4 regions of the Mesorhizobium sp. P2_E7 genome follow, and region 1 is predicted to be linked to each of the others. Evidence: riboswitches for the same ligand, from Rfam matches in the RefSeq annotation. Region 1 holds a riboswitch; each other region holds the start of a gene.
The links. A riboswitch is a leader RNA that binds a small molecule or an ion and turns the genes downstream of it on or off. The one in region 1 is predicted to bind cobalamin.
Positions count from the first base shown of each region.

Region 2: another riboswitch for cobalamin. It lies ahead of AC1DYC_RS09735 (DUF1636 family protein); the one in region 1 lies ahead of AC1DYC_RS02870 (DUF1636 family protein).
Region 3: another riboswitch for cobalamin. It lies ahead of AC1DYC_RS24105 (aromatic ring-hydroxylating oxygenase subunit alpha); the one in region 1 lies ahead of AC1DYC_RS02870 (DUF1636 family protein).
Region 4: another riboswitch for cobalamin. It lies ahead of AC1DYC_RS09515 (CbtB domain-containing protein); the one in region 1 lies ahead of AC1DYC_RS02870 (DUF1636 family protein).

Region 1 covers NZ_JBFUER010000001.1:551,436-559,050, forward strand. The annotation lists gene AC1DYC_RS02860 (bifunctional helix-turn-helix transcriptional regulator/GNAT family N-acetyltransferase) at 1-821, shown strand, start outside; gene AC1DYC_RS02865 (GyrI-like domain-containing protein) at 826-1,659, opposite strand; cobalamin riboswitch at 1,966-2,171, shown strand; gene AC1DYC_RS02870 (DUF1636 family protein) at 2,196-2,654, shown strand; gene AC1DYC_RS02875 (ABC transporter ATP-binding protein) at 2,651-3,439, shown strand; gene AC1DYC_RS02880 (ABC transporter substrate-binding protein) at 3,478-4,425, shown strand; gene AC1DYC_RS02885 (FecCD family ABC transporter permease) at 4,517-5,503, shown strand; gene AC1DYC_RS02890 (MarR family winged helix-turn-helix transcriptional regulator) at 5,617-6,087, shown strand; gene AC1DYC_RS02895 (HlyD family secretion protein) at 6,084-7,277, shown strand.
Region 2 covers NZ_JBFUER010000001.1:1,920,617-1,928,231, forward strand. The annotation lists gene AC1DYC_RS09710 (NADH-quinone oxidoreductase subunit D) at 1-667, opposite strand, end outside; gene AC1DYC_RS09715 (NADH-quinone oxidoreductase subunit C) at 677-1,282, opposite strand; gene AC1DYC_RS09720 (NuoB/complex I 20 kDa subunit family protein) at 1,287-1,868, opposite strand; gene AC1DYC_RS09725 (NADH-quinone oxidoreductase subunit A) at 1,859-2,224, opposite strand; gene AC1DYC_RS09730 (winged helix-turn-helix domain-containing protein) at 2,557-3,756, shown strand; cobalamin riboswitch at 3,786-3,989, shown strand; gene AC1DYC_RS09735 (DUF1636 family protein) at 4,029-4,457, shown strand; gene cobW (cobalamin biosynthesis protein CobW) at 4,460-5,512, shown strand; gene AC1DYC_RS09745 (cobaltochelatase subunit CobN) at 5,627-7,615, shown strand, end outside.
Region 3 covers NZ_JBFUER010000005.1:239,593-247,207, forward strand. The annotation lists gene AC1DYC_RS24090 (molybdopterin-dependent oxidoreductase) at 1-440, shown strand, start outside; gene AC1DYC_RS24095 (FAD-binding oxidoreductase) at 437-1,177, shown strand; gene AC1DYC_RS24100 (FAD-binding oxidoreductase) at 1,192-2,292, opposite strand; gene AC1DYC_RS24105 (aromatic ring-hydroxylating oxygenase subunit alpha) at 2,315-3,562, opposite strand; cobalamin riboswitch at 3,679-3,881, opposite strand; gene AC1DYC_RS24110 (DUF680 domain-containing protein) at 4,383-4,586, shown strand; gene AC1DYC_RS24115 (DUF680 domain-containing protein) at 4,667-4,870, shown strand; gene AC1DYC_RS24120 (DUF680 domain-containing protein) at 4,999-5,238, shown strand; gene AC1DYC_RS24125 (ABC transporter ATP-binding protein) at 5,316-6,428, opposite strand; gene bglA (beta-galactosidase BglA) at 6,494-7,615, opposite strand, start outside.
Region 4 covers NZ_JBFUER010000001.1:1,873,750-1,881,364, forward strand. The annotation lists gene cobD (threonine-phosphate decarboxylase CobD) at 1-667, opposite strand, end outside; gene cbiB (adenosylcobinamide-phosphate synthase CbiB) at 666-1,643, shown strand; gene cobO (cob(I)yrinic acid a,c-diamide adenosyltransferase) at 2,002-2,616, opposite strand; gene cobU (bifunctional adenosylcobinamide kinase/adenosylcobinamide-phosphate guanylyltransferase) at 2,617-3,132, opposite strand; partial or broken gene AC1DYC_RS09510 (CbtA family protein) at 3,151-3,792, opposite strand; gene AC1DYC_RS09515 (CbtB domain-containing protein) at 3,808-3,987, opposite strand; cobalamin riboswitch at 4,024-4,218, opposite strand; gene AC1DYC_RS09520 (gamma-glutamylcyclotransferase) at 4,286-4,963, opposite strand; gene AC1DYC_RS09525 (aromatic ring-hydroxylating oxygenase subunit alpha) at 5,100-6,263, shown strand; gene AC1DYC_RS09530 (acetyltransferase domain-containing protein) at 6,454-7,449, shown strand; gene AC1DYC_RS09535 (methyltransferase family protein) at 7,446-7,615, shown strand, end outside.

The sequences.
Region 1 (7,615 bases):
CGCTGACCGAGGCGCGGGTGCTTTACGAACTGGCGCATCGCGATGGCCTGACCGCCACCGATCTCATTCGCGATCTCGGCCTCGACGCCGGCTATGTCAGCCGGCTCCTGAAGAAGTTCGAGCACTTGCAGCTGATTTCGCGAACGGCGCTGGCATCCGATGCGCGGCAATCGTCGATCACGCTGACGCCGGCGGGGCGAGAGGCCTTCGCGCCGCTGAACCGCGGTTCGCACGACCAGGTCGCGGCCTTGCTGGAGCGGCTTCCCGCTGCCGAACAGGACCGGCTGGTCAAGGCCATGCAGACGGTGCAGCAGCTCCTGGGCGAAAGCCCGGAGCCCAGAGTCCCCTACATGCTGCGGCCGTTGCAGGTCGGCGACATCGGCTGGATCGTGCGTCGCCAGGGACAGATCTACGCACAGGACTATGGCTGGGACGAAACCTATGAGGCGCTGGTCGCCGAAATCCTCGGCGCGTTCGTCAAATCCTTCGATGCAAAATGGGAGCGCAGCTGGATCGCCGAGCGGCAAGGCGAGGTGGTCGGCTCGGTCTTCGTCGTGCGCAAGTCGGACGAGGTAGCAAAACTGCGCCTGCTCTATGTCGAGCCTTCGGCGCGTGGCCTCGGTATCGGCAAGCGGCTGGTCGAAGAGTGCATCGGCTTTGCCCGCGCCAAGGGCTACAAGACGTTGACCCTATGGACCAACGACATCCTGACCGCCGCCCGTCACATCTATGAAAATGCCGGCTTCAAGCTGGCCGACGAAGAGCGCCACCATGCCTTCGGCAAGGATCTGGTGGGCCAGAACTGGAACCTGGAGCTGTAGCGCTTCAAACTTTGATCGGTATCCAGATCTCCAGCCCGCCATTGCCACTGCGTGGATCGAACTCCGGGCCGTAGCGCTCGAATTCCGGGCCGTCGGCTATCTCATGGCCGGAGGCCGGCAGCCATTTGTTCCAGATCGTGTTGACGGTCCGGCGGATGGTCGAGATGTGCTCGGAATGGTTGAAGACGGCGTATTTCTGCGCCGGCACCCGCACGCGGGAAAGCTCCTTCGGCAGGTCGGAGAAATCCAGCACTTCGACGCCGGCGATGTAATCGAAATTGCCGGCATCGTCGCCGTTGACGCAGACGCCATAGGCGACGTCGCCGGTCTCGCCCGGGATGTTGCCGATATAGGGACCGAAGCGTTGCCACTGCATCGGAATGGCGGCGCTGGATTCGCAACTGTAGCGCTCGCCGAGGCCGGCGATGAGGAACGGCCGGCCGGCCTCGAAGCGCGGCGGCGGCAGTGAGGCGAGGAAGGACTGGTCCATCAGGATCGGCTCCACGAGGTCGAGGTTTTTGAGGCTGCCCTGCGCACGCACCAGTTCCGGCGTGGTGCCGAACTGGTCGCGGAAGGCGCGGGTGAAGGCCTCATGCGAAGCGTAGCCGGCATCGAGCGCGACCGCGAGAATGTCGGGCGCGCCGGCGGCCAGCTTGCGCGCCGCTTCGGTCAGCCGGCGCGCGCGCATATAGCCCATCACCGAACGGCCGGTGGCGGCGCCAAACGCCCGCGTCACATGAAAGCGCGACACGCCGCTGCTGTGCGCGACATCGTCGAGCGAGATCGCTTCCGGCAGATGGCTTTCGACAAACCACAGCGCTTTCTCGGTCGGGTTCATGGCTCTCCTTCTCGCATCGGCGGGCTGACACTATCCATCGCGCCGCCCGACAGTTTGATCGAAATTGCGCACTGGGCAACAATGCAGCATGCCGTGTCGATGTGGGAATCGAAACGGCACGATCCGGGGAGGGGTGTCCCGATGACAGCGACGGCTGCCGATGGCCTGAACCGATCCGGCTTTGCGTGGTGCGGCGCCTTGACAGGGCGACGGGATACCCTTTAGTTGTTATGATATTACATAACTTACCAATGCAAAGTGGAGCAACCGTCACAGAAATTCATTGCGGCGCGACCGATGGAAAACTACGCTGCGCCTCGTGATGGTCCCCGCGCCGAAAGGTCAGGGGTGAAAAGGGAACACGGTGAAATCCGCAAGGGTCGAAGCCGTGGCTGCCCCCGCAACTGTAAGCGGCGAGCAAAATCCGACAAGCCACTGGCCGGCAAGGCTGGGAAGGCAGGATGGCGCAACGACCCGCGAGCCAGGAGACCTGCCATCTCAATGAGTTGACCGGACGGGGTGTGCCGGGAGGAGACGTGGACGTCGGTCTTGTCGGCCGGCTGCCCGAACTGCCTTCCGTCGCCTATCGAGAAAGTGACGGAACGTTGGACGCCGACATCCACCGCATCATCGTGTGCACGCTCTGCCGCGATCTCGTGACCGGGATCAGGTCGGGCGAGGGCCTCTGCGCTGATCTGCGCGCCGGGCTCGCGGCTCACCATGAACCGGCTGTTGCCCAGGGCTTTTCGGTCGAGGGCGTGGCCTGCATGGCGGGTTGCTCGCGGCCGCTGACGGTCGGCTTCCAGGCACCCCGCAAGGCCGCCTACCTCTTCGGCTCCATCGATGCGCGGGCCGACGCCGGCGACCTCGTGCGATTTGCGAAACTCTACGCCTCACTTGCCGATGGCTGGTGCAATTCCGGGCAGCGTCCGGCCGGGCTGGCGGGCAAGACACTCGCCCGCATTCCGGGTTGTCCGACAACAGGTGAGCGATGAACGCGCCGCTTCTCGAAGCCAGCAAGCTGACCGCGACCGCCAACGACCGGTTGCTGGTGGATGGCGTCAGCCTGTCGATGGCCGATGGCGATCGCCTCGCCATCATCGGCCCCAATGGCGCCGGCAAGACGACGCTGTTGCGCATGCTCAGCGGCACGCTGCGGCCAAGCACGGGCGATGTGACATTTCTCGGCCGCCGGCTGGACCGGATCTCGACCGCCGAGCGCGCTCTCCACATGGCCGTCGTCGGCCAGACCGACCAGCCGGATCCCCGGCTCGGCGTGATCGATTATGTCGAACTCGGCCGGGTTCCGCATGCCGGCTTGAGGCGCCGGCACGAAGACCGCGACATCGTTGTCGACGCACTGGGCCGGACCGGGCTCTTGCCGCTCGCCGGCCGTACCATCGGCTCGCTGTCAGGCGGCGAACGCCAGCGCGCGCAATTGGCGCGCGCCATGGCCCAGCAGCCGCGCATCCTGTTCTTGGACGAACCGACCAATCACCTCGATCCGCGCGCCCGCGGCGAACTGCTCGACCTGGTCGCAGGCTTCGGCATGACTGTGGTTGCCGTGCTGCACGATCTGTCTCTGGTCGCGCCCTTCGCCACCCGGGTCGCGGTGATGAATGAGGCGCGCCTGCACGCCCTGGCCGGACCGCGCGAGGCGCTGACCCAGCACCTCATCCGCGACATCTTCGGTATCGACGTCCTGCGGCTGCGCCATCCGACCGAAGACCGCGAGCTCACCGTCTTCGAAGTTCCCAACCGTGTCTCGTCGCCATTCTGATCCAACCCATTCCAAACTCATCCAAGGAGCACCGCCCCGTGAAACGCCTCGTTCTGTCGCTTGCCGCCTCGCTGTTTGCCTCCGCCGCCTTTGCCTTCCCGGTGACCGTGGACAGTTGCGGCAAGCCGCTGACCTTCGATGCGCCGCCCAAGCGCGCCGTCATTCACGATCTCAACATGGCCGAGATGGCGTTTGCGCTGAAACTGCAGCCCTCGATCGTCGGCCTGACCGGCATTACCGGTTGGTACAAAGTCGGCCCGGAATTCAAGGCCGAGCAGGGGTCGATCCCGGAACTGGCGCCGAAATATCCGACGATGGAAAACCTCGTCGCGGTCCAGCCCGATTTCTTTTTCGCCGGCTGGTATTACGGCATGGACCCGGGCGGCGCGGTGACGCCCGACACGCTGGCGCCGCACGGTATCAAGACGCTGGTGCTGACCGAAAGCTGCGTCCACCTCGACAAGAACCGCCCCGCCGCCTCGATGGACCTGCTCTATGGCGACATCGAAAAGCTCGGCAAGATTTTTGGCAAGGAGGCTGACGCCGAGAAACTGGTCACCGACTGGAAGGCACAGCTCGCCGCCATCACCGCCAAGGTCGGCGACCGCAAGGGCACGCGCGTGTTTCTCTATGACTCGGGCGAAGACAAGCCGTTCACCGCCGGCAAGTTCGCCATCCCCAGCGCCATGATATCGGCCGCCGGCGGCGAAAACATCATGGCCGACATGAACACCAGCTGGGGCAACACCGATTGGGAAACAGTGGCGTCGCGCAACCCTGAATTTCTCATCCTGCTCGATTACCAGGATGGCGGCGGCTACAAGAAGCTGCTCGATTTCCTGAAAGCGCACCCGGCGATGAAGGAAACCGATGCGGTCAAGAACGAGCGCTTCGTGGCGCTGCGTTATGCCGAGCTGACGCCCGGGCCGGCCAACATCGAGGCCATCGAAAAGATCGCCAAGGCAATGCATCCGGAAGCGTTCTGAGCATGTCGCCCAAAAGTGCGCAGCGGTTTTGGGGCAACGACATGCTTCAACCGGGAATCTGAGCTTGCCGCACAAGGCATTTTTCCCGGTGATGATGGTGGGAGCGGTGGCAATCGCCGCTTTCGCATTGTTGTCGATCGCCTATGGCTCGACGCTGATCCCGCCGAGCGATGTCGTTGCAGCGCTTGGCCGTGCTATCGGGCTCGGCGGTCACGACGTGTCCGGCCCGGTCGGCAAGATCGTCGTCGATCTCCGTCTGCCGCGCACCATCCTGGCGATCTGCGTCGGCGCCGGTCTCGGCATCGTCGGCGCGCTGCTGCAGACGGTGACCCGCAACGACCTGGCGGATCCGTTCCTGTTCGGCCTGTCGTCGGGAGCCGCCGCCGGTGCGGTTTCCGTCATCACCGTCTTCGGCGACAGTTTTGGCATCTGGACCTTGCCGGTCGCGGCCTTCACCGGCGGCATCCTCGCCACCGGCGTCGTGCTGGTGTTGGTGGCGCGGGTCAAGGGGCAGGGGCCCGAACGGCTGATCCTTGCCGGCCTCGCCGTCTCCTTCCTGTTCACCGCGCTTACCAACTATCTGGTCTTTGCCGGCGACCAGCGCGCAGCCCATTCCGTGCTGTTCTGGACGATGGGCGGCCTTGGCCTGGCGCGCTGGGACAACATCTGGCTCGGCGCGCTGGGCGCAGGCACCATCCTTGCCTATGCGCTGTGGAACCACCGCCGGCTCGATGCATTCCTGGCCGGCGAAAATGCCGCGGAAAGCCTTGGCGTGCCGGTGGCGCGGATGCGCAGGACCACCTTTCTCGTCGCGGCGTTCTCGACGGCAATTCTTGTCTCGGTCGCCGGCGTCATCGGTTTCGTCGGCCTGATGATCCCGCATCTGTCGCGGCCTTTTGCCGGTCCCCTGCATTTGCGCCTGGTCGCCAGCTGCGCTGTGCTTGGCGCCGTGCTGCTTCTGGCAAGCGACCTGCTGGCGCGCACCTTGCTGCCGCCGCAGGAACTGCCGATCGGCATCATCACAAGTTCGGTCGGCGCCTTCTTCGTGGTCGCGATGGTCATTCGCAATCGTCATTGATGCCCGTCGGCATCACTGACAGCGATCGTATTTTCTGGCTGCCATCCCTGTTTGCCGGCTCTGGCGCAATGCGGCATCTTGAATAGTAAGCACGCTTATAATATGTATCACTAATGGTTTCCGACGGAATAGATAGACTGGGCTTTTTGATCCACGACGTGCAGCGGCTGCTGCGCAAGCGCTTCGAGACGCGCGCCAGCGGGCTTGGCCTGTCCTCGGCGCAGTGGCGGCTGATGGTGCGCGTCGCCAAGGAAGAGGGCATCAGCCAGGCGCGGCTTGCCGAACTGCTCGAAATCGAGCCAATCAGCGTTTCGCGCCTGGTCGACCGCATGGAGGAGGGCGGCTGGATCGAACGCCGCTCCGATGCCGCCGATCGCCGCGTGCGCATGATCTTCCCGACCGCCAAGGCGAGCGCCGCCTATGCCGAGGTCAAGAGCCTGGCCGGCGAAGTCTATGAGGAATCGCTGGTTGGCGTTTCGCCGGAAGATCGCCGCGTGCTGATCCGGGCGCTGGACACCATCGTGCAGAACCTTGCGGATGGCGAGACGTCGTCGCTGAAGAGTACGGAAGGGGCAGCGGCATGAATGCGGCAGCCAAGATAGACGAGAATGTGACCAAGCTCGAAGCGCAGGCCCAGCCGGTTGCCGAAGCGCCGGCACAGCCGGCCGCCGCTCCTGTCGCGGTGGCTCCGCCGGTGCAGCCCGCGCCGGTTCCGAAAAAGCCGCGCCGCCTCGGCCGCTTGCTGTTGATGGTCGTCCTGCCGGCGGCATTGGCCATTGGCGGCGGCTACGTCTGGGTGACCGGGGGCCGCTATCAGGAGACCGAAAACGCCAATTTGCAGCAGGCCAAGGTGTCGATTGCCTCGGATACGGCCGGCCGCATCGTTCAAGTCGACATTGCAGACAACCAGCTGGTCAAGCAGGGTGATGTGCTGTTTGCCATCGACCCCGAGCCCTACCGGATCGCGCTGGCGCAGGCCGACGCGGCCGTTGCGGTCGCACGCGTCGGCATCGAACAGTTGCGCGCGGCCTACAGCCAGGCGCTGGCGCAGCAAAAGTCCGACGCCAGCCAAGTCGACTACGCGCAATCGCAATATGACCGCGCCGCCGACCTTGCCCAGAAGGGCATCAACGCCAAATCCTCGCTGGACCAGGCCAAGAACGATCTCGACAAGGCAAAGCAGCAGCTGACCGTTGCCGAGCAAGGCATCATCAGCGCCAAGGCCGCTCTCGCCGGCAATCCCGATATCGAGACCGACAAGCATCCGACGGTGATGGCCGCGCTCGCCGCGCGCGACAAGGCCGCCTACGATCTGGCGCAGACCACGGTCGAGGCGCCGGCCGATGGCGTCGTCAGCCAGGCCTCGTCCTTCAAGGTTGGTCAGTATGTCGGTTCCGGCACGCCGTTGTTTGCGCTGGTCGAAACCGGCGACACCTGGATCGACGCCAATTTCAAGGAAACCCAGCTCACCCACATGAAAACAGGCCAGAAGGCCGAGATTGTGGTCGACACCTATCCGGGCCGCACGTTCGAAGCCACCGTCAAGGCGATCGGCGCCGGCACCGGCGCGGAATTCTCGCTGCTGCCGGCCCAGAACGCCACCGGCAACTGGGTGAAAGTCACGCAGCGCATTCCCGTTCGCCTGGAGCTCACCGATGCCGACGCCAAAATGGCGCTGCGCACCGGCATGAGCGCCTCGGTCACGGTGGACACCGGCGTTGCCCGCGGGTTGCCGGCCATCTTCGGTCACGCCGCCGCGGGCGAGGCACAATAGACTGTGAATGGACCGTGATCCTGAAAAGCGGGATCACGGCCGGGATGCTCGCTCAGGCGAGATGTGATGACAGGATTGGTCCGATGGCAGGTTGCGCGACGGGTAGGGTTGGACCGGGCCGCATGCCGGCCTGACCACAGCCTGGCCATCGCGACGCCGATCCTTGGGTCCTTGGATTTCCGGGCGGCAAGCGCCTGATGTGTTGAGACCTTCGGTCGATGTAACCCCCACATCGATAGATCGCGTCCCACCGCGATGAGGGTCTCTTCACCAGAGAAGGCCTCGCCGCCCGGAAGCCTAGTGTACACGTTTTTGTTACCTGTCGGAAGTTCCGCATC
Region 2 (7,615 bases), 1.4 Mb from region 1:
GCACCATGACGCCGGAGAAACCCCAGGCCCAGGCATCGGCCAGCGACACCGTGCCGATATCGACATTGCGCTGCTTGAAGATGCGGTTGCCGGTCAGCAGTCTGTCAAGATCGTCGAGCGACTTCAGGAACGGATCGATCCACTTGCCGATGTCTTCGACCAGTTTTTGCGGCAGGTCCTGGTGCACGCCGCCCGGACGGAAATAGGCCGCATGCATGCGCGAACCCGAGGCGCGCTCATAGAACACCATCAGCTTTTCGCGTTCGACGAAGCCCCACAGCGGCGGCGTCAGCGCGCCAATGTCGAGCGCCTGCGTCGTCACATTGAGGATGTGCGACATGATGCGGCCGATCTCGCAATAGAGCACGCGGATCAGCTGGCCGCGCTTCGGCACCTCGATACCGAGCAGCCGCTCGGCAGCGAGCGCGAAGGCATGCTCCTGGTTCATCGGCGCGCAATAGTCGAGCCGGTCGAGATAGGGCACCGCCTGCAGGTAGGTCTTGTGCTCGATCAGCTTTTCGGTGCCGCGGTGGAGCAAGCCGATATGCGGATCGACGCGATCCACGACCTCTCCGTCCAACTCAAGCACCAGGCGCAAAACACCATGCGCTGCAGGGTGTTGAGGTCCGAAGTTGATGTTAAAATTGCGGACGGAGGTTTCGGCCATTCTGGCGCCTCAATTCGTCTTGGCTTTTTCGTCCCCAGGCAGCACGTAGTCGGTGCCTTCCCACGGGGAAAGAAAATCGAAATTGCGGAATTCCTGCTTCAATTCCACCGGCTCGTAGATGACGCGCTTGGCTTCGTCGTCGTAGCGGACTTCGACGAAACCGGTCAGCGGGAAATCCTTGCGCAGCGGGTGGCCCTCAAAGCCGTAATCCGTGAGGATGCGGCGCAGATCCGGATGGCCCGAGAACAAGACGCCATAGAGATCGTAGGTCTCGCGCTCGAACCAGTCGGCGCCGGGATAAACTGATGTCAGCGACGGCACCAGCGTCTCTTCGTCGGCCTGGACCTTGATGCGGATGCGCAAATTCTGCTTCGGCGACAGCAAGTGGTAGACGACGTCGAAGCGCTTGATCCGCGACGGATAGTCGGCGCCGCAGACATCGATGATCGAGATGAACTGGCAACCTGCATCGTTGCGCAGGAAGGTTGTCACGTCGATCAGGTCGCCGGGCTCGACCGAGATCGTCAGTTCGCCATAGGCCAGCACCGCGTCATGGACGCGGCCCGGCAGCTTTTCGCCGAGATAGGTCGACAGTTCGCTAAGGGATGCGGCCATGGATTTACCGTTCGATCGTGCCGGTGCGGCGGATTTTCTTCTGCAGCAGAAGAATGCCGTAGAGCAGCGCTTCGGCGCTCGGCGGGCAGCCGGGCACATAGATGTCGACCGGCACGATGCGGTCGCAGCCGCGCACCACCGAATAGGAATAGTGGTAGTAGCCGCCACCATTGGCGCAAGAGCCCATCGAGATGACGTAGCGCGGCTCCGGCATCTGGTCGTAGACCTTGCGCAGCGCCGGCGCCATCTTGTTGGTCAGCGTTCCGGCGACGATCATGATGTCGGACTGGCGCGGCGACGCGCGCGGCGCAACACCAAAGCGCTCCGAATCGTAGCGCGGCATCGAGGTGTGGATCATCTCGACGGCGCAGCACGCCAGACCGAACGTCATGAACATCAGCGAGCCGCTGCGCGCCCAGGTGATCAGCGCCTCGGTCGAGGTGACCAGAAACCCCTTGTCGGCGAGTTCATTGTTGATCTCGAGGAAGAACGGATCGTCAGAACCGACCGGACGTCCGGTATTGGGGTCGATCAGGCCCTTGGGCTTCGGCGCGACGAGTGTGCCGGAACTGTCGTTCAATCCCATTCCAGCGCTCCTTTTTTCCATTCATAGGCGAAGCCGATGGTCAGCACCGCCAAAAACACCATCATCGACCAGAAACCGAGCATGCCGATCTTCGAGAACGACACCGCCCACGGGAACAGGAAGGCCACTTCCAGATCGAAGATGATGAACAGGATCGACACCAGGTAGAAGCGGATGTCGAACTTCATGCGGGCATCGTCGAAGGAGTTGAAGCCGCATTCATAGGCGGAAAGCTTTTCCGGGTCGGGACTGCGGTAGGCCACCAGGAACGGCGCAATGATAAGCGCCAAGCCGACGACTGCCGCCACGGCGATGAAGAGGACGATGGGCAGGTACGAACTGAGCAATGCGTTCATGCTGCGGCTTTCCGTTGGCGGCCAATCCACTTTGATTACAGCAACCAACCCTAATGCGGAAGCGTGACAGTTTAACCGCTGAACCGTTTTAGGTGCCTATGCTGCAACGCGGCGAGGGTTAGCGCAGGGCTTTGAGCGAAGCAAGTCAAACCTTGTTCAAAACGCAGTGCTGGACGGCAGGTCGGGAAAAACTGGTCCGATCTCCTCCTGTTTGATTTCCTTCATTTTTTACTCCACTTTTGTCTCCTGACATGTCTCCCGCCACAAGCCTGCTAGCATCGCCGGAATCACCGGCTAGAAATATGAGAACAGGACCAGGCAAAGGCATCTTGATGAAGGACAAAATATCGCTCGCCATGGCCAGGCGGATCGCGCTCGCCGCGCAGGGTTTTACCGATCCGCGTCCGGGCGGCACACCCGACCGCCGCCACCTCGCCCGCGTACTCTCGCGCACCGGCCTGCTGCAGATCGATTCCGTCAGCGCCGTAGTTCGCGCCCACTATATGCCGCTCTATTCGCGCCTTGGCCCCTACCCGCTGGCCTTGCTCGACAATGCCGCCGTCACCCGCAAGCGCACCGTGTTCGAATACTGGGCGCATGAGGCCTCCTTCCTGCCGGTCGAGACCTGGCCACTGATGCGCTGGCGCATGCAGCGCGCCGAGAGCGGCGACGAAATGTATCTGGGGCTGGCCAAATGGGGCCGCGAGCACGCCGCCTATATCGAAGAGATCTACCGCGCGGTCGCCGAGCGCGGCCCGATCGCCGCTTCGGCGCTCGAAGGCCAAAAGGGTTCGGGCGGCTGGTGGGGCTGGAGCCACGCCAAGCACGCCTTCGAATGGCTGTTCTGGGCCGGCCGCATCACCACGGCCCACCGGCGCGGCTTCGAGCGCTTCTACGACCTGCCCGAGCGCGTGCTGCCGCAGGCGATCCTCGATCTGCCGGTGCCGGCGGCCGAGGACGCGCACCGCGAATTGCTGCGCATTTCCGCCCGCGCCCATGGCATCGCCACCTCAGGCGACCTGCGCGACTATTTCCGCCTGTCGCCGGCCGATATGAAGGGTCGGCTTGAGGAACTGGTCGAGTTGGGCGAATTGCTGCCGGTGCGCGTCGAAGGCTGGGACAAGCCGGCTTACCTCCACAAGGACGCTCGCCTGCCGCGCCGGATCGAGGCCCGCGCTCTGCTGGCGCCGTTCGATCCCGTCGTCTTCGAGCGGTCGCGCAGCGAGCGGCTGTTCGATTTCCACTACCGCATTGAGATCTACACCCCTGCCGACAAGCGCCAATACGGCTATTACGTCCTGCCCTTCCTGCTTGGCGAGCGGATCGTGGGCCGAGTCGACCTCAAGGCCGACCGTCCGGCCAGCGTGCTGCGCGTCCATGCTGCCTATTCGGAGCCCGGCGCACCGCCCGAAACAGCCGCGCAACTCTTCGAGGAACTGAAGCAGATGCAGGGCTGGCTTGGGCTTGAGCGCATCGAAGTGACGCCTGCCGGCGATCTTGGGCAGCCCCTGGCCGACATCGCCATGTCGTAGCCGTGCGTTGACACCGCTGCCTGCAAAAGCCTAAATCCGCTGCAGACGGTCCCCTGCCCGCAACGGCTGGGGCTAAGAGGGAATGCGGTGCGGGATGAAATCCCAAATCCGCGGCTGTCCCCGCAACTGTAAGCGACGAGCCAAGGCCGAATGCCACTGGGTAACACCGGGAAGGCGGCTAACCAAGGCGACGACTCGCGAGCCAGGAGACCTGCCGTCTGCGACAGAAGAATCCGATCGCCTGGCGGGTTTCCGGGCAAGGAGCCCGGTTTTTGGACCAGAACAGCAGTTTTTCGGCTGGCACAGCGGATGTTTCGTCCGCCGATGGCGATGCCTTGGCCGGCGTGACCGTCATCGTCTGCGCCTCCTGCCGCGACGAGACCGGCTCCGACGCGCATCCTCGCGCCGGCGCAGTGCTGGCCGAAGACACGCGCCGCGCAGCTGCGGCTGACAATATCCGTGTCCGCACAGTCGAATGCCTCGGCAACTGCAAGCGTCGGCTCAGCGCCGCCATCCTGCGTGACGGCTGCTGGAGCTATGTCTTCGGTGACCTGACCGCGGCCAGCGGCGCCGACCTCGTCACCGGCGCCAAACTCTTCGCCACCTCGACCGACGGCCTCATCCCCTGGCGCGGCCGGCCCGATAGCCTCAAGCGCGGCCTCGTTGCCCGCATCCCGCCCCTCGATATGCTGAAGGACTGACCATGAACGCTCCAAATCCGGCCGGCAATCTCTCCCGTGTTCCCTGCACGGTCGTCACCGGCTTCCTCGGTGCCGGCAAGACGACGCTGGTCCGCCATCTCCTGGAAAACGCCGGCGGCAAGCGCATCGCCATCATCGTCAACGAGTTCGGCGACATCGGCATTGACGGCGAGATTTTGAAAGGCTGCGGCATCGACACCTGCCCCGAGGAAAACATCGTCGAACTGGCCAATGGCTGCATCTGCTGCACCGTTGCCGACGATTTCGTGCCCGCGCTCGACAAAATCCTCGCGCTGACGCCGAAGGTCGACCATATCCTGATCGAGACCTCGGGCCTGGCGCTGCCCAAGCCGCTGGTCCAGGCCTTCCAGTGGCCGAGCGTGAAAAGCCGCGTCACGGTCGATGGCGTCATCGCCGTGGTCGACGGTCCGGCGCTGGCTGAGGGACGCGTTGCCAACGACATGGACGCCTTGCAGGCGCAGCGTGTCCAGGACGAGACGCTCGACCATGACGATCCGGTCGAAGAGGTGTTCGAGGACCAGATCGCCTGCGCCGACCTGATCATCCTGTCGAAGAGCGATTTGATGGACGCCGCCGGTTCGGCCCGTGCCAACGCCATCATCGGCGAACATTCCGCCCGCGCCGTGAAGATTGTGGCGACGGCGCACGGCAAGGTCGATCCCTCTGTCCTGCTCGGCCTCGGCCTCGCCGTCGAGGACGACATCGAGAACCGCAAGTCGCATCATGATGGCGCGTTCGATCACGAGCATGATGATTTCGACACATTCATTGTCGACATTCCCTCCATCGCCAATCCGGATGAACTGGCCAGGCGCGTCGCCACCGTCGCCGAGGAAGAGAATGTGTTGCGCGTCAAAGGCTTCGTCGATGTCGGCGGCAAGCCGATGCGGCTTTTGCTGCAGGCCGTCGGCCCGCGCGTCAATCATTACTATGACCGCGCCTGGACAGCCGACGACGACCGCCGCTCGCGTCTGGTCGTCATTGGCCTGAAGGGGCTGAACCGCCCGGCGATCGAGCGTATACTCGCCGGCTGACCCAGCAGCAATTCCAGGAAAAGTGTGAAACGGTTTTCCGTCCGGAATTGCGTAAAAACAAGGAGATAGAGCGGTTCGCCGTTTCCGTGAAACGGTGAAACGCGATAGGCCGCAATGCACATACTCACCACGACTTCCGCCTCGCTCGACGATCTCGCCGAGCCAGTTGATCTCAGGCAGACGCCGGCGGATATCGTGGCGCTGTCCTTCACCGACAGCGACCTCGCCGGACTGGCGGCGGCTTGGAAGGCCGATGCCGGCCGCCTGCCCTCGATGCGGCTGGCGGCGCTCCGCGACCTGCGCCATCCCATGTCCGTCGACCTCTGGGTCGACAGCGTCGCCCGCCACGCCAAGGTGATTTTGGTGCGCATCCTCGGCGGCTACGACTGGTGGCGCTACGGCTGCGACCAGCTCGCCGCGACCGCCCGCGCCCACGGCATCAAACTGGCGCTGCTGCCCGGCGAAAGCCACGACGAGGACCTGCGCCTGATCGAAGCCTCGACGCTGCCGCGCCAAGAGCTGGACGGCCTGCTGGGTTATTTCCGCGAGGGCGGCCCGGCGAATATGAGCGCGCTGATGCAGAAGTTGGCGGGGTTGGCTGGGGCCGATGTGGCGGCAGTTGGGCCGGTCGCGGTACCGAAAGCCGGCTACTACGAACCAGGCCGCGGCGTGGTCCCCCTTCCCCTTGAGGGGAGGGTCCGGCCGCAGGCCGGGGGTGGGGTCGCCGGTGAAGTGCGCCGACGCTTTGAGGCGCCGCAAGACAAAGCGTCGAATCCAGTCGAACCGACCCCACCCGGCCCTGCGGGCCACCCTCCCCTCAAGGGGGAGGGAAAGGTCATGCCGATCCTCTTCTACCGCTCGATGCTGCTGGCTGCCGATGTCGCGCCCATCGACGCGCTTGTCGAAGCACTCCGCCGGCGCGGCATCGCCCCTGCCCCCATCTTCGTCTCCAGCCTGAAAGACCCGACGTCCCTCGCCTTCGTCGAAACCGCGCTGGCCTCGCTGAACCCCACCGCCATCATCACCGCCACCGCCTTCGCTTCCGGCGCCGAACCGGGCGTCGAGACCCTGTTCGACCGTGCCGGTGTGCCCGTCTTCCAGGTCATCGTCGCCACCACACGCCGCGACGTCTGGGACAAGAACCAACGCGGCCTGGCACCTGCCGACCTTGCCATGCACGTCGTGCTGCCCGAGCTCGACGGCCGCATCCTTGCCGGCGCGATTTCCTTCAAGGGCGAAAGCGAGACCGACCCTGCGCTCGGCCACCGCGCCTTCGCCAACCGGCCGGAACCGGATCGCGTGGCACAGGTGGCGGATAGGGTAGCGGCCTTCATTCGCCTGCAGGAGACACCGCGTGCGACGCGCAAGCTGGCGATCTTGATTCCCGACTATCCGAGTGCCCCCGGCCGCACCGGCTATGCGGTTGGCCTCGACGTACCGTCCAGCGTGCTGGCTATGCTGCATGACCTGAAGGAGCAGGGCTATGCGGTTGAAGGGATTCCGCAATCGCCGCGCGAGTTGCTGGATACGTTGAAGAGGAGTGGTGATGGGCTGGGGTTGAAGGAGTATCTCCACTTCTCGAAGGGTCTGCCGGTTGGGGCAATGACTGCTGTCGAGGCAGCATGGGGAAAGGCGGAAAAGACAGGTTTGTCCGAGGCACCCCCCTCTGTCCTGCCGGACATCTCCCCCTCGAGGGGGGAGATTAGCGGTTCCTCCGACGACGCCATTCCTGCAGCGCTGGTGATTGGCGAAGGCCGAGGCGAAGGAATAATCTCCCCCCTTGAGGGGGAGATGTCCGGCAGGGCAGAGGGGGGTGTTCAAGCGCCGACCTCGCCGCACTTCCCCTTCCGCGCCGCCACCTTCGGCAACGTTACCGTGGCGCTAGCCCCCGACCGTGGCCGCTCGGCCGACCGCCGCGCCGATTACCACGACCCGACGCTCCCTCCGCGCCACGACCTCATCGCCTTCGGCCTGTGGCTGCGCAAATCCCTCGGTATCCAGGCCCTCATCCATGTCGGCGCCCACGGCACGCTGGAGTGGCTGCCCGGCAAGACCGTCGCGCTGTCGCGAGCCTGTTTTCCCGAGATCGTCACCGGCCCGCTG
Region 3 (7,615 bases), on a different contig from region 1:
AGAAATGGAACTGGGCCGAGTTCAACGCGCTGCCTTTGACCAAGATGACGCGCGACATCCACTGCGTCACCGCCTGGACCAAGTTCGACACCGCCTGGCAAGGCGTGCTGGTCGACGACATTCTTGCCGATGCCGGCATAGAAGCGCCGACCGGCTTCCTGCTGGCGCATGGCTATGACGGCTACACCACCAACGTGCCGGCCAAGGACCTCACCACAGGCAAGGCGATGGTGGCGTTGCTTTATGAAGGCAAGCCGATCACGGCTGACCATGGCGGCCCGGCGCGGCTCCTGGTGCCGCATCTCTATTTCTGGAAATCGGCCAAATGGCTGAACGGGCTGCAATTCACCGAACGCGACGAGCCGGGCTTCTGGGAATTGCGCGGCTATCACATCTATGGCGACCCGTGGCGCGAACAGCGCTATAGCGGCGATCCATGAGCGAAGCGCCGCAATCTCCCTGGCAGACGGCGAAAATCACCCGGATCGAAAAGCGCACGCCGCGCGTCACCAGTTTCTTCTTCGCGCTGTCGCGGCCTTTCGCTTATCGCGCCGGACAGCATGTCGACGTCCGGCTGACGGCGCCTGACGGCTATCAGGCGCGCCGCTCCTATTCCATCGCCTCGGCGCCGGAGAGCGGCGCCACGATCGAGTTGGCGATCGAGAGGCTCGACGATGGCGAGGTCTCGCCCTTCTTCCACGAGGTGGCGGCGGTCGGCGACGAGATCGAGCTGCGCGGGCCGCTCGGCGGCCATTTCGTCTGGTCCGACAGCGATGGTGGGCCGCTGCTTCTGGTCGGCGGCGGCTCCGGCGTGGTGCCGCTGATGGCGATGGTGCGTCACCGGACCTTGCGCAAATCGGCGGTGCCGGTCGCACTGATGTTTTCGGTGCGGGTCTGGGACGAGGTGATCTTTCGCGACGAGTTGATCGGCCTCGACGACCGCCGCGACGGTTTCGACCTGGTGCTGACGCTGACGCGCGAGGCCGCACGGCGCCCGTCCGACTATTCAAGGCGCATCGACACGGCAATGGTCATGCAGGCGCTGGCGCGGCTGCCGCAGCCGCCGGCGCTCGCCTTTGTCTGCGGCTCGAACGCCTTCGTCTCGGCCGCCGCCCAGGCGCTGATCGACGCCGGCATGTCAGCCGACATCATCCGCACCGAGCGTTACGGCGTCTGAGTAGGCGCCGCCGCTCAGGCCTCGATTTCGAGCGCCGACAGCGGTTTCGAGCAGCAGGCAAGAATGAAGCCGTCATCGATCTCGTGGTCGAGAATGCCGCCATTGTGACTCATTTCGACAGCGCCGGAGACCTTCTTCACCTTGCAGGTGCCGCACAGGCCGAACTCGCAAGCAGCTGGAATCCGCACGCCCGAGCTGCGCGCCGTCTGCAGCACGGTCTGGCCGGCGACGCAGTCGGCGTCAACCTCCGAAAGCGAGAAGCGGATCGGCGTCACGGCCTCGACAGGAGCAGCAGTGCCGTCTTCGGTGGGTGAGGCAAACGGCGCCGGGACTTCCTCCACCGCAGGCGCGGCAAAGCTCTCCTGATGATATTTCGTCATATCGAAGCCGGCCGCATCCAGCATGCCGCGCACGGCGCGCATGAACGGATCGGGGCCGCAGCAGAAGATCTCGCGTTCGCGGAAGTCGGGTGCCAGCAGCGGAAGCCGGATCGCGTCGATGCGGCCCATATGGCCGTACCAGCCTTCACGGCTCGAGCGTTCCTCGATCATGAAGCCGAGCGACAGGCCGGGCATATGGCCGCCAAGCAGTTCGAGTTCCTTGCGGAAGATGATCTCTTCCGCCCGCCGCGCGCAATTGACGAAGCCGACATCTGTCCACGGCGCGCAGTCGTTCAGCCAGCGCAGCATCGACATCATCGGCGTGACGCCGGAGCCGGCAGAAATGAACAGGTATTTGGCCGCCGGATGGCCGTGCAGTGAAAAGTCGCCGGCCGGCCCATAGGCCTTGACGTGCGAACCGGGCACCAGATGGTCGAACATCCAGCGTGTGCCGATGCTGCCGGCCTGTGCCTTCACCGTCACCGCGATCGAAAACGGCCGCGACGGCGAGGACGACAGCGTATAGGTGCGCATCAGCGGCCCGTCCGGTGTCGGCAGCTCCAGCGTCACGAACTGGCCCGGCTTGTAGCGGAACCAGGTCTGGTTGTCGGAGCGGAAGGTGAAGGTCTTGACGCCAGGCGCCTCGTCGCTGACGCCGATCACTTCCAGCACCTGCAGCCTGTCGTTCCATGGCGCCATCTGGTCGAGATGTCGATAGAGACCAAGATCCGTCATCGCATTCATCCTTCAACCTCTCTTAGGCGACGCTGCGCAGCGCCGGCCGGCCGCCTTCGGCAAGGCGCGGACCGATGAAGGCTGCGTACCATTCGACGAACTGGATCACGCCGCCCTCATGCAGCTCCGAATAGGGGCCTGGCTCATAGGCCGGCGACAGGATGCCGAAGGCATTTTCCTCGACGATGCGACGGTCCTGGTCGTTTGTCTCGGTCCAGACATGCGTGAGCTCTTCAAGGTTGTAGTCGACACCCTCGACCGCATCCTTGTGCACCAGCCATTTGGTCGTCACCGCGGTTTCCGTGGCGCTGATCGGCAGCACGCGGAAGGTGACGGCGTGGTCGCCGAGGATGTGGTTCCAGGTCGTCGGATAGTGGTAAAGCAGCAAGGAGCCGATGCGGTCGGTCGAGACGCTGTCGGACAGGTTCTTCTTCACCGCCCGCTTGCCGGTCATCGTGTAGCTGACCGCGTCGCGCAGCAGCGGCGCCCGGGTGGCACGGTACTGGCCGGCCGGATCGATGCGGAACTTGCTCGGCAGGCCCGCCGCCTCGCATTTCGCCCAGTGCGCCAGCATCTCCGGGTCGCTGTCGGCGCCCTGCACGCCGGTCACGGTCGGCGCTTCCGGAAATGTCTTGCACAGCTCCGGATGGTTGCCGGCGCAGTGATAGCACTCGCGGTTGTTTTCCCAGACCAGCTTCCAGTTGCCCTTCTCGATGATCGTCGACTCGAAGGCGACCTTAGCTTCATTCAGCCGGTGCGGCTTGAGGTAGGGCTCGATCATGGCGCGCATCGGCGCGAAGTCTGCAGGTTCTTTCGCCAAGCAGATGAAGATGTAGCCGGCCACACTTTCGCAGGCGACCGGCTTCAGGCCGAACTGGCTCTTGTCGAAACCCTCGGCCATCTGGCGGGCAAACAGCAGTCGGCCATCGAGTTCGTAGGTCCACTGGTGATAGGGGCAGACGAGCTTTGCCGCCGTGCCTTTCTCGGTGTTGCAGACGCGGCTGCCGCGATGGCGGCAGGAATTGTGAAAGGCGTTGATGTTGCCCTTCTGGTCGCGGACCAGCACCACCGGATAGTCGCCGATCTGCACGGTGATATAACTGCCGGGCTTCGGCAGCTCGCAATCATGGCCGATGAACAGCCAGTCGCGATACCAGATCAGCTCCATGTCGAGCTTGAAATAGTCCGGGTCGGTGTAGAAGGGCTGTTCGAGCGAAAAGCCTTGCTTGCGGCCGTTCAAGAGCCTCAGCATATCGTTGCGCGCATCCATAGTTCTGTCCTCGTGGTTTAAGGACTGAACTTGGTGGTGATGGAGGAAGGATCGGTCGCAGGCCGGCAACACGCCGGCATGCGCTATCCACCTCTTGACCGCCCACCGCGATCAGTCGAGTTCAAGCATCTCGGGCTGGTTTCCGGGCTCTGGAGTTGTCCTTGCGGACCATCGCGACACCTTCCCAGGCTTCTTGCCCAGTGGTCTCCCGTTGCGACTTGAACTCCACCACCGTTGCGGGGGCAGCGCCGGATTCTGACCGGCTTCCCAATTCTCCGCTCCGTCGTCACGAAGCGGCACCTGAGATGGGATCATCTAATCACGGCAATGATCGCGACATCGGCATGAAAGCGACATCGTCTCCATGCGGCGCGACACGCGCGACAAACGCGGGCGGCCGACGATCGTGGCGCTGACGGCGTTGTTTCGGGACGGATCGCGGCCATCGCACATCACCTCGAATCAGACTGCCGACTAAGGAAAAACACGTCAACAGTATCGAAAAGTGACTATTAGCAGTTTCTAAAATCGAACCGAACGGTTCGTTTCTGTTGACAATGCGTGCAGGACGGTGTGAACGCTGACGCCCGGACACACTCGGTGAGCCGGAGGACATGGTCGCATAAGCCTTTGTATTACTTACACAAGGTGAGATGGTGGGCATGCTTATGAAAATTACAAGAGGTGAAATCATGGCCCAGCCGGAACAACTTCGTGATTGGAAACCAGCCTATGGCTTTCCCACATCGGGGCTGTCCGAACGACGCGAATTGCTCCCACCACACGCCGCTAGACGGACAGCAAAACTGGAGTACTAAAAATGAAAAAGATCATCCTTACTGCCGCCGCCGTTTTGGCCATCACCGGCAGCGCCTTCGCTGGCAGCGACAATTATGGTTCCAATGGTGCGAACCAGCCCGCTGCCGCGGTTGACAGCTCGTATACGGCTTCCATTCAGAAGTCGGCGCCCGCTGACAAGCAGCCCGTCGTTCAGGGCAGCGACCGCAACCTCTTCGGCCGTTAACAGCTGATCCCGATCCAAACAAAAGCGTGGCGGCCTGTCCGTCGCTGTTGGGATCTCGAAGATATTCAGGAGTATTTAAAATGAAAAAGATCATTCTTGGTGCCGCCGCCGTTCTGGCCGTTTCCGGCAGCGCTTTCGCCGCCAGTGACCACTATGGTTCGAACGGCGCCAACCAGCCTGCGGTTACGTCGACCGACAGTGGCCAGACGGCTTCGGTTGCGAAGTCGGATTCGGCTTCTCAGGCCCCTGCACAGGGCGCCGACCGTAACCTCTTCGGCCGCTAACAGCCGATCGATCGGGGTCTGACCTCAGAGGTTTTCGGAAAAACGATACCAGTCGAACATCGAACAAGCCGCAGAGCGGCGGGATCACCAGCCGCTCTGCCACGTGATGAAAATTCAGGAGACTTGATATGAAGAAGATCGCTCTTGCTGCCGCTGCGCTTTTGGTTGCCGCCGGCAGTGCCTATGCCGGCAATGACAATGTCGGCTCTAGCGCCGTCGACAACCAGGCGACCGTCAACGTCGACAATACCCGGACGTCGTCGGTACCGAACACCGGTTCGCCGGTCTACCAGCTGTTGAACTCGTCGGGCGACGTACAGAAGTCCGCCCCGCAGGGCAGCGACCGGAACCTCTTCGGCAACCGCTAACAGCCGAAGTTTCCAAAGAAAGAGCGGCGGGCCTGGCCCGCCGCTCTTTTTTCATGCCCGATAGGACGCGCCGGCCCTCAGGCCGCCTTCACTTCCAATGGCTTGAGCGAGAAGGAATGCCCCTCGGCATCGAAGATGTGGAGGTCGCCGGCGTCCGCCGTCAGCCGCAGCTTTGCCCCGCGCTTGACCTCGACATTGCCGGGTAGCTTGGTCACCAGCGGCAGGTCAGCGCGGCCGATGTCGACATAGACCAGCTGGACCTCGCCCAGCTGCTCGACATAGTCCACCACACCTTCGAAAAGATACTCCGTGCCGGTGGCGACCGACAAATCCTCCGGCCGCACACCGAAGCTGACAGCCGCGCCCTTGGCGGACGCCGGCGTCGCGATCGGCACCGTCGCCTTGCGGCCGCCGACATGGCTGACGATGGTCGGATCGCCGGTCTTGTCGATGGTCGCCGGCAGGATGTTCATGGCCGGCGAGCCGATGAACTGGGCGACGAACAGGTTGCCCGGCTTCTTGTAGAGGTCCATCGGTGTGCCGACCTGCTCGATATGGCCGTCCTTCAGCACCACGATGCGGTCGGCCAGCGTCATCGCTTCGACCTGGTCGTGGGTGACGTAGATCATCGTCGTGTTGGGCATCGATTCCTTGAGTTTGGCGATCTCGATGCGGGTGGCGACGCGCAGTGCGGCGTCGAGGTTCGACAGCGGCTCGTCGAACAGGAACACTTTCGGGTTGCGCACGATGGCGCGGCCGATGGCGACGCGCTGGCGCTGGCCGCCCGACATCGCCTTGGGCAGACGGTCGAGATATTTGGTCAGCTGCAGGATTTCCGCGGCCTGCCGCACCCTTTTGTCGATCTCGGCCTTGCTTTCCTTGCCGATCTTCATCGAGAACGCCATGTTGTCGTAGACGGTCATGTGCGGATAGAGCGCGTAGGACTGGAACACCATGGCGATGCCGCGCTTCGAAGGCGGCACATCGTTCACCACCTCGCCGGCGATCTTCAGCTCGCCGGAGGTGATCTCCTCAAGCCCGGCGATGGACCGCAGCAAGGTCGACTTGCCGCAGCCCGACGGACCGACGAAGACGATGAACTCGCCCGACTTTATGTCGAGGTCGATGCCATGGAGAATGTGCAGATTGCCGTATGATTTCTTCACCTGTCTCAGCGTGACATCGGCCATGATTTCCTCCCAGTGATTTCCCTAGAGAACCCAGATTTCCTCAAGAAATTCCGTTTCGTCAAAACTCAGTCGATACGCCCGAACCAGGCGCCGTAGCCGCCGAGGCGGATGGAGCCTGTGCCGGATTGTGCCGAAAAACCGTGTCCGGCCAAGGGTTTTAGCGCCTGGCCGCCGAGATCGACTTCGGCCGGCCTGCTGCCCAGATTGAAGACGCAGACGATCTGCTCATTGCCCTCGCGGCGGGTGAAGGCGACGGTGTTGCCCTCGCTTTCGATGAACTCGATGTCGCCTTTGGCCAGCGCCGGATGCTGGCGGCGGAAGCCGAGAAAGCGCCGGTAGTGCTCGAGCAGCGAGGCGGCGTCGCCCTGCTGCACGTTGACCGCTTGCGACAAATGCTTGCCCGGCACCGGCAGCCAGGGCTTGGCCGTCGAGAAGCCGGCATTGCTGGCGGTCGCGTCCCACACCATCGGCGTGCGGCAGCCGTCGCGGCCCTTGAATTCGGGCCAGAAGCGGATTCCGTAGGGGTCCTGCAGATCCTCGAACTTAAGCTCGGCTTCGCCCAGCCCAAGCTCCTCGCCCTGATAGAGGCAGACCGAGCCGCGCAGCGACATCAGCAGCGCCGAGATCACCTTGAGATAGGCGGCCGGATCGGCCTCATCGGCGGCCCAGCGCGAAGCCGGACGCATCACGTCATGATTGGAGAAGGCCCAGCATGACCAGCCGTCGCTGGCGACCTTGCCGAAGGCTTCCAGCACTTGGCGCACCTTGCCGGCGCTGATCTTTTCCGGCGCCAGGAAATCGAAGGAATAGCACATGTGGACGCGCTTGCCGCCGGCCGTGTAGGCGGCGACCACTTCCAGCCCGCGCTGCGAATCGCCGACTTCGCCGACGGCGGCGGTCGCCGGATATTCATCGAGCAGCGCCCGGAACCGTTCGAGAAAGGCAAGGTTCTCCGGCCGGCTCTTGTCGTAGATGTGGTCCTGGTAGTTGTAGGGATTGACCGCCGGTGCGGTCTGGTCGTTGCGCTCTTCCGGCGGCAGCGGCGGATTGTTCTCCAGGCCCTGGCTGTGGAAATAGAAATTGATGGTGTCGAGGCGGAAGCCGTCGACGCCACGCTCCAGCCAGAACCGGGTGACGTCGAGCAGCGCGTCCTGGACTTGCCTGTTGTGGAAGTTGAGGTCCGGCTG
Region 4 (7,615 bases), 1.3 Mb from region 1:
CCGTCAGCGCATCGGAAAGCGCGAAGCCGAGCCGCAGACCCGCCAGGCCAAAGAACTTGCCGAAGGAGCGAAGCACGACGATGCCGCCCTGCCCGACATCGCCGGCAAGGCTTTCCGCGTGCGGGCCGACATCCATGAACGCCTCGTCGACGACCAGCAGCCCGCCCTTGGCGCGCAATGCCCCGGCAAGCCGAAGCAGCCTTTCCCGCGAAACGACCCGCCCGTCCGGATTGTTGGGATTGACCACGATGGCAAGGTCGGCGGCGGCAAGCGCGTCGACATCCTCGACCTCCACCACCGCATGGCCGGCAATCGCCGCCGCCCTGGCATGCTCGGCATAGGTTGGCCCCAGCACCAGCGCCCGGCCGGGGCTCACCAGCGAGGCAACGCGCGGCAAAAGGATCTGCGTGCCCGGGGCGGCCGCCACATGCGCCGCCGACGGCGCGCCATAGGCATCGGCCGCGATCTTAGCCAGCTCATGCAGACGCGCGGCTTCCGGCAATCTTGACAGAGCGGTGGCGGGCAACTCGAAAAGCGGGTAGGAGTGCGGATTGATACCTGTCGAGAGATCGACGAAAGGCTGTGGCGCGTGAGGGAAGAGCGCGCTCGCCCGGCCAAGGGATCCACCGTGATCCACCGCAGCAATCGCTCCATCAGAAAGCTTCATGTCGATCCTGATCGCTTTCCTGTCGCTGGTCATCGAACGCATCCTGGGCTACCCGGACTGGCTGTTCCGTGCCGTTGGCCATCCCGTCACCTGGTTCGGCAGGCTGATATCCTTTCTCGACCTCAGGCTCAACCGCGCCACTGATTCCGACGCGCGGCGTCGCCGCCAAGGCAAGACCGCTTTGCTTGTCATCGTGCTGGTGCCGGCGGCAATCGCCTTCCTCGTGCAACTCCTGCTCTGGCAGCTCTTTCCTGCCGGGATGATCCTCACCGCGATTCTCGCCTCGTCGCTGCTGTCGCAGAAGAGCCTCACCGAGCATGTCGAGGCGGTCGCCGATGCGCTGGACACTGGCGGACTGGCGCTCGGCCGCATTGCCGTTGCCCGCATTGTCGGCCGCGATCCCGAAAAGCTCGACCACGCCGGCGTCAGCCGCGCCGCGATCGAAAGTCTGGCCGAGAATTTCTCCGACGGCATCGTCGCACCTGCCTTCTGGACGGGCGTCTGCGGGCTGGCCGGCGGCGTCGCCTACAAGGCCGCCAACACCGCCGATTCGATGATCGGCCACCGCACACCGCGCCATGAGGCCTTTGGCCGCGCCGCGGCACTTTTCGACGACTGGATCAACCTGCCGGCCTCGCGGCTGACGGCACTGCTGATCGTTGCCGCGGCCTTTCTTGTCCGCGATGCCGACCCTCGCAACGCTTGGCAAGCCGCGCGTCGCGACGCCAAAAAACACCGTTCGCCCAATGCCGGCTGGCCCGAGGCGGCAATGGCCGGCGCGCTCGGCCTGGCACTTGCCGGCCCGCGCAGCTATGGCGGCGTTGTCGTCGAGGATGCGTTCATGGGCGAAGGCGGTCGCCGCGAAGCCGAGAGCCTCGACATCAGGCGGGCACTGAAACTGTATCAGGTAGCGGACTATCTGCTGATCGGGCTGTTCGGCTTGCTCTCGGCGATCCTGATCGCGGTGACGTTCTGAGATCTAGGCCTCGCCCGTTCTTCACCCTCCCCATGTGACTGGCGTGACTGATCGGCCCGAGGCTTGATTGCCACGTGGTTCCCCCAATCCGTCGCTGCTTCGCAGCGCCACCTTTCCCCCTCCGGAGGGAAAGGAAGGGAGCGTTGCTGGACGAGCATTGGTCGCAAAAAACTTGGCGCCTTTCCTCTACCCCGTCGATCGGGGGAGAGGTGGCTCGGCGAAGCCGAGACGGAGTGGGGGTCGACCAGCGCAGCATAAGGCAATGCATACGCCAAGCTGCCATGCACACTATGGCCAAAGATCAGCCGCTTGGAAATGTATGCAGGCCGTAGCCCATGTGGGGAGAGTAAAAGACCCTTTAAAACTCAATCCCCTGCTGCGCCTTAACGCCCGCAGAAAAATGATGCTTGGTCACGCCCATCTCCGTGACAAGATCGGCCGCCTCGACCAGCGCCGGCTTGGCGTTGCGGCCGGTGACCACGACATGCAGGCCTTCGCGCCGCGCTTTCAGCGCCGCCACCACTCCGTCGAGATCGAGATAGTCGTAGCGTAGCGCAATGTTGAGTTCGTCGAGCACGACAAGGCTGATCGAGGGATCGGCGATCAACTCCAGCGCTTTGGCCCAGGCTGCCTCGGCCGCCGCAATGTCGCGCTTCAAATCCTGCGTTTCCCAGGTGAAACCTTCGCCCATCGTGTGCCAGACGAGGCGGTCGCCAAACGCGGCGAAGGCATCTTTTTCGCCGGTGTGCCATTTGCCCTTGATGAACTGGACGACGCCGACGCGCTTGCCATAGCCGAGCATGCGCAGCGCCAGGCCGAAGGCAGCTGTGGTTTTGCCCTTGCCGGGTCCGGTGTTGACGATGAGCAGTCCCTTCTCGACCGTCTTTTCGGCAACCTCGGCGTCCTGCACCGCCTTGCGCTTGGCCATTTTGGCGCGGTGGCGTTCCTCGTCTTTTGCATCGATATCGGTCATTTATTTCACCTTGAGCGGCAGCCCGGCCACCATCAATAGCACCGTATCGGCAGTTGCCGCGACCTGCTGGTTGAGTCGGCCGGCTGCGTCGCGGAATCGGCGCGCGAGCGCATTGTCGGGCACGATGCCTTGCCCGACTTCGTTGGAGACCACGAGCCACGGCCCGCGCGGCCGCGCCAGCACGTCGGCCAGCCGCCGGCATTCTGCGTCGAGATCATGATCGGCCAGCATATGATTGGTCAGCCACAGCGTCAGGCAATCGACGAGTACGGGCTGGTTGTCCGGCAAGGCTTTGAGCGCACCGGCAAGATCGAGCGGCGCATCGATGGTCGCCCAGCCCTGGCCGCGCCGCGACCTGTGTTGCGCGATTCGCTCACGCATCTCGTCGTCATAGGCTTCGGCGGTGGCAATATAGGCCCACGGCGGCGGCAGTGCCGTCACCAGGGTTTCGGCGTGCGCGCTCTTGCCGGAGCGCGCACCCGCCACCACGAACTGGTGATGCAGGCCTTCCGGGATCGGCGTCTTGAAGCTGTCGGGCTGCGGCGCACCGACAATATGCGGGGCGACAATCAGGACGACAGCAAGGACGGTCAGCGGTGCTGAGGTGCGGAAGGCGATCAAGGCAAGGCCAATGGCGGTCGCCACAACCGTCGCCACCCACCAGATCTGGCGCGGCATCAGATCGGCCGCCGGCATTGCCGGCAGTTCCGGCGGCAGGCCGAGGCCCGGCGCCAGCGTGAACACGGCAAAGCCGGCCAGGCCCCAAAACACGCCCTGGCGCCAGTTGCCGATGCCGCCGGCGAATTCGGAAACCGCAACCAGGACCAGCGCGAAGCCGATGCCGGTGACGATATTGGCCAGCACGCTGAAGGCGAAGCGCTCGAAGCCGTCGGCCGGCGCCCAGCCTTCGTCCTCCACTGGCGCGGCTGCTTCAGCCGGTGCCGGCGCTGCGCTGCTCATGGCATTTTCCGCCGGCGCAGCGGTGCTCATGGCATTGGTGTCCGTGGCGGCGGGCGCTGCGGCATGCTCATGTTGATGGCCGCCACCGGCCTGTTCGTAGACTTCTGCCTTCAGGATGAGCGGCACGGTGGCATAGGCCTGCATGCAGGCGAGAACGACGCCGGCCACGAGCCCTGCGATCGCCGCGATAAACACGACGTTGCGAAACAGGTTCATGATGTCAGATCCTCGTCAGTGGCAGGGAAACGCCATCGAATGGCGATAGTCGTGCGCGGCATTGTGGACCGCATCGATATGCGAGAAGCCGACAACACCGACAACGAACAGGCCGAGAAATGCAGAGAGCACCAGCTGCATGAAGCGCGACTGCGAGGAGACGGAAGCGCCGAGGGAGACGGAAGCGGTATTCATATCTTGTCCTTTCGCCCTCCACCCGAGGGCATCGAAGTCAGTTCCCTGTCGCCGGCAGGTCTCCTGGCTCGCGGATCAGCGCCCTTCCCCACCTTCCCGAAGAAAAATCCTCAGTGGCTTGGAGAGGACTACCGCACACAGTTGCGGGGGCAGCCACGGCATTGGGCAACAAGTCAGCCCTCACCGCATTCCCTCTTGGTCCCTAACGGAACCGACGACATGCGTGACTATAGGCTGAAACAGCCGCATCCGGCAAACCAAATTCCGCCGGCCAACAGCGCGAATGCGCCATGCAGCGTTACGGGTTCAAGGCGGTGATCCGCTCGGCGACCAGCCGCTGAAGCCGCCACAGATGCCGGTCGTGAATGCCGCGCTCCTCCAGATTCTTCACCGTGTTGTAGAGATAGTCGGCGCCCGACCCCCAGTGCCCGCAGGATGTCGCCAGCCGCTCGACGACCTTCGCCTCGTCGAGCGGACCGGAATAGGTCAGGCCGTTGCGGTTGATGACGAAAGCCAGCGCCCTGAGTGGACCGGCCTCGCTTGCAAGCTTCAGCATGCGCGGCCGGTAGCTCGTCGGCTTCAGCGTGACTTCACGCCGGAAAAGCCGGCCCAGCTGTTCTCGCCGGTTGTCGTCGGCCAGCCGGAAGGCGACGCCTTTGCATTGTCCGCCGCTGTCGAGCGCCATCATCAGGCCGGGGCTTTGCTTGGTGCCCCGCCAGCGCGTCATGTTCATGCAAAAGGATCGGTGCCAGCCGCGCGCCAGGGCGACGCGGTCCTCGACATAATCGATTTCCGGTTTCCAGATCAGCGAGCCATAGCCGAACAGCCACAGCGGTTCGCTGTCAGGGAGCTCGGCCTGCAATTCATCCAGCAGCGCGTCATAGTCGCTGTCGTCGAGGTGCATCGCCTCCGGATCGGGTCCGGCGTCGGCGATCTCGCGCCAGCAACGCGCGACCAGCTCCGGCGTAAGCGACATCTCTCGTGCGGCCAATTTCCAAGCCCCCAATGTGACGACATGATTATGCGCCGTGCCTCAAATCGGCAATGCGGCACCCTGATTGACAAACGATTTGCCGGGGTGTCGGCTGGCGTATCCCTAGAGGAAGCCAGCCATGCAACCCAATCCGGGCCAGCGCGACCCCTATAACGGCCTGACCCAGGCCGAACCGACGCTGCCGTCCTCGGCCTATTGGGACGCCGAAGCCTACCAGCGCGATCTCGACGCCATCTGGTACAAAAGCTGGCTGCTCGTCTGCCGCGAGGCAGACCTCGCCCAGCCTTTGGCGTTCAGGACATTTCGCGTCGGCACGCAGGAAATCGTCGTGCTGCGCGACGACACCGGCGAATTGCGCGCCTTCCACAACACCTGCCGGCACCGCGGCTCGCAGCTTTGCCAGGAGAGCGAGGGCCGGCTGAAGGCGCGGCTGATCACCTGCCCCTACCACGCCTGGTCCTATTCGCTGCGCGGCGATCTCGTGCGCGTTCCCTCGAAATCGCTGCCCGACGGGTTCGACAAGGCCGACCATCCGCTTTATCGCGTGGCGCTGTCGGTGTGGCGCGGCTTCGTCTTCGTCAACCTGCAGGAGGATGCGGCCGGTTCGGCGCAGACCTCCTTCGATCCGGCATCGGGCAACCTCGGCAACTGGCCGCTGGAAGCGCTGGTTTCAGGCCATGTGCTGCGCAAGGTAATGAACTGCAACTGGAAGATTTTTTGGGAGAACTTCAACGAGTGCCTGCACTGCCCCGGCGTCCACAAGGACCTGTCGCGGCTGGTGCCGATCTACGGCCGCGGCCTGATGAGCCGCCACGACGACCCCGACTGGGTGCGCCATGCCGACAATGACGCGCCGGAGTTTTCCGGCGGCCTGCGCGCCGGCGCCGAGACATGGTCGCGCGACGGCCACGTCCATGGCCCGATCTTCTCCGGCCTGACGCCGGCCGAACGCGCGGCCGGCCAGACCTATGCCACCAGCCTGCCCTCGATGTTCATCGTCGGCCATGTCGATTATGTCCGCACCGTGCGGCTGACGCCGCTCGGCCCGGAGCAGACCGAACTCACCGCCGAATGGCTGTTCGCGCCTGAAGCGCTGGCTGAGACCGACATCGACAATGTCGTGGCCTTCGGCACCCAGGTGCTGGAGGAGGATGCCGCGATCTGCGAGATCAACCAGAAAGGCCTGCGCTCGATGCGTCACCAGGCCGGCGTGCTGATGCCGGAGGAATACGACCTGCACCGCTTCCACAACTGGGTGCGTGAGCAGCATGCGGCGCTCTGATCAAAGTGATTTTGGCGGCTGGCAATTCCTCGGCCGGTAACAGGAAACCGACCCATTCCCGGCAAAAAGCGAATTCGGTCAAAGGCTTTCCGGCTCTGGCCTAAAGCGGCGCCTGATGCAGCCGCCCGGCCTTCTTTTGTCCGGTGCAACCGTGATAGTCGTCTCTGGGGCTGAATCAGATCGCGAGACCATGAGCATCCATACCGCACCCGTTCCGGATCATCCGAAGCGCATCACAGCCATCGACATCGTGCGCGGCATCGCGCTGATCGCCATGGCCAGCTATCACTTCACCTGGGATCTCGAAAATTTCCACTACACCGATCCCGGCCTCACCGCCGTCGGCTGGTGGAAGATCTATGCGCGCTGCATCGCCTCGACCTTCCTGTTCCTGGCCGGCGTCAGCCTGTTTCTCGCCCATGGCAAGCAGATCCGCTGGAACGGCTTCTGGAAGCGCTTTGCCATGGTTGCCGTGGCGGCGGCTGCCATATCGGCGGTCACGTATTTCATCACGCCGGACAGCTTCATCTTCTTCGGCATATTGCACGAGATCGCGCTGGCCAGCCTGCTCGGCCTGCTGTTCCTGCGGCTGCCGGCGCTGCTGACGCTGGTCGTGGCGGCAATCGTGATCGCAGCGCCCATCTACCTCAGGTCCGAAGCCTTCGACCATCAGGCGCTGTGGTGGGTCGGCCTGTCGGCGATCAACCCGCGCTCCAACGACTATGTGCCGCTGTTTCCCTGGTTTGGCGCGGTGCTTGTCGGCATCGCGGCGGCGAAGCTTGCCTCCACCAGCGGCGTGCTGGCGCGGCTGGCGACGCTCGCGCCCGGACGCTGGGCCAAGCCGCTCGTCTTCATCGGCCGCCACAGCCTGGCTTTCTACCTGATCCACCAGCCGCTGCTGTTCGGCTGTGTCTGGCTGTTCTCGCAGATCGCGCCGGCGCCGGTCGAGACAAGGGAAGTGGTCTTCCTCAAGGAATGCCAGGTCTCTTGCGAACAGCAGCGCGACACGGCGTTCTGCGCCAGCTATTGTGTGTGCATGCTGGACACACTGCAAGGCGAGGCAGCATTCGACCGGCTCTACAATGGCGACCAGACCCCGGAGTTCAAGGCGCATCTGAGCGACCTCGCCGGCATCTGCACCGCCAAAACGGAGGAGAGCCCGATGACGCAGGGAGGGCAACAATGACCGACAAGCTGCCAAAAGGCGGACTGGCAAAACCTGAGCTGGCAAAATCCGGGCTGATCCCCTGGCCGCCGCTGATCTACTGCGCCGCCATCGCCATCAGCATCGTGCTTGGCTTCTTGTATCCTCTGCCCTGGATCGGCGATCTCCTTGGCGACCTTCTGTTCGC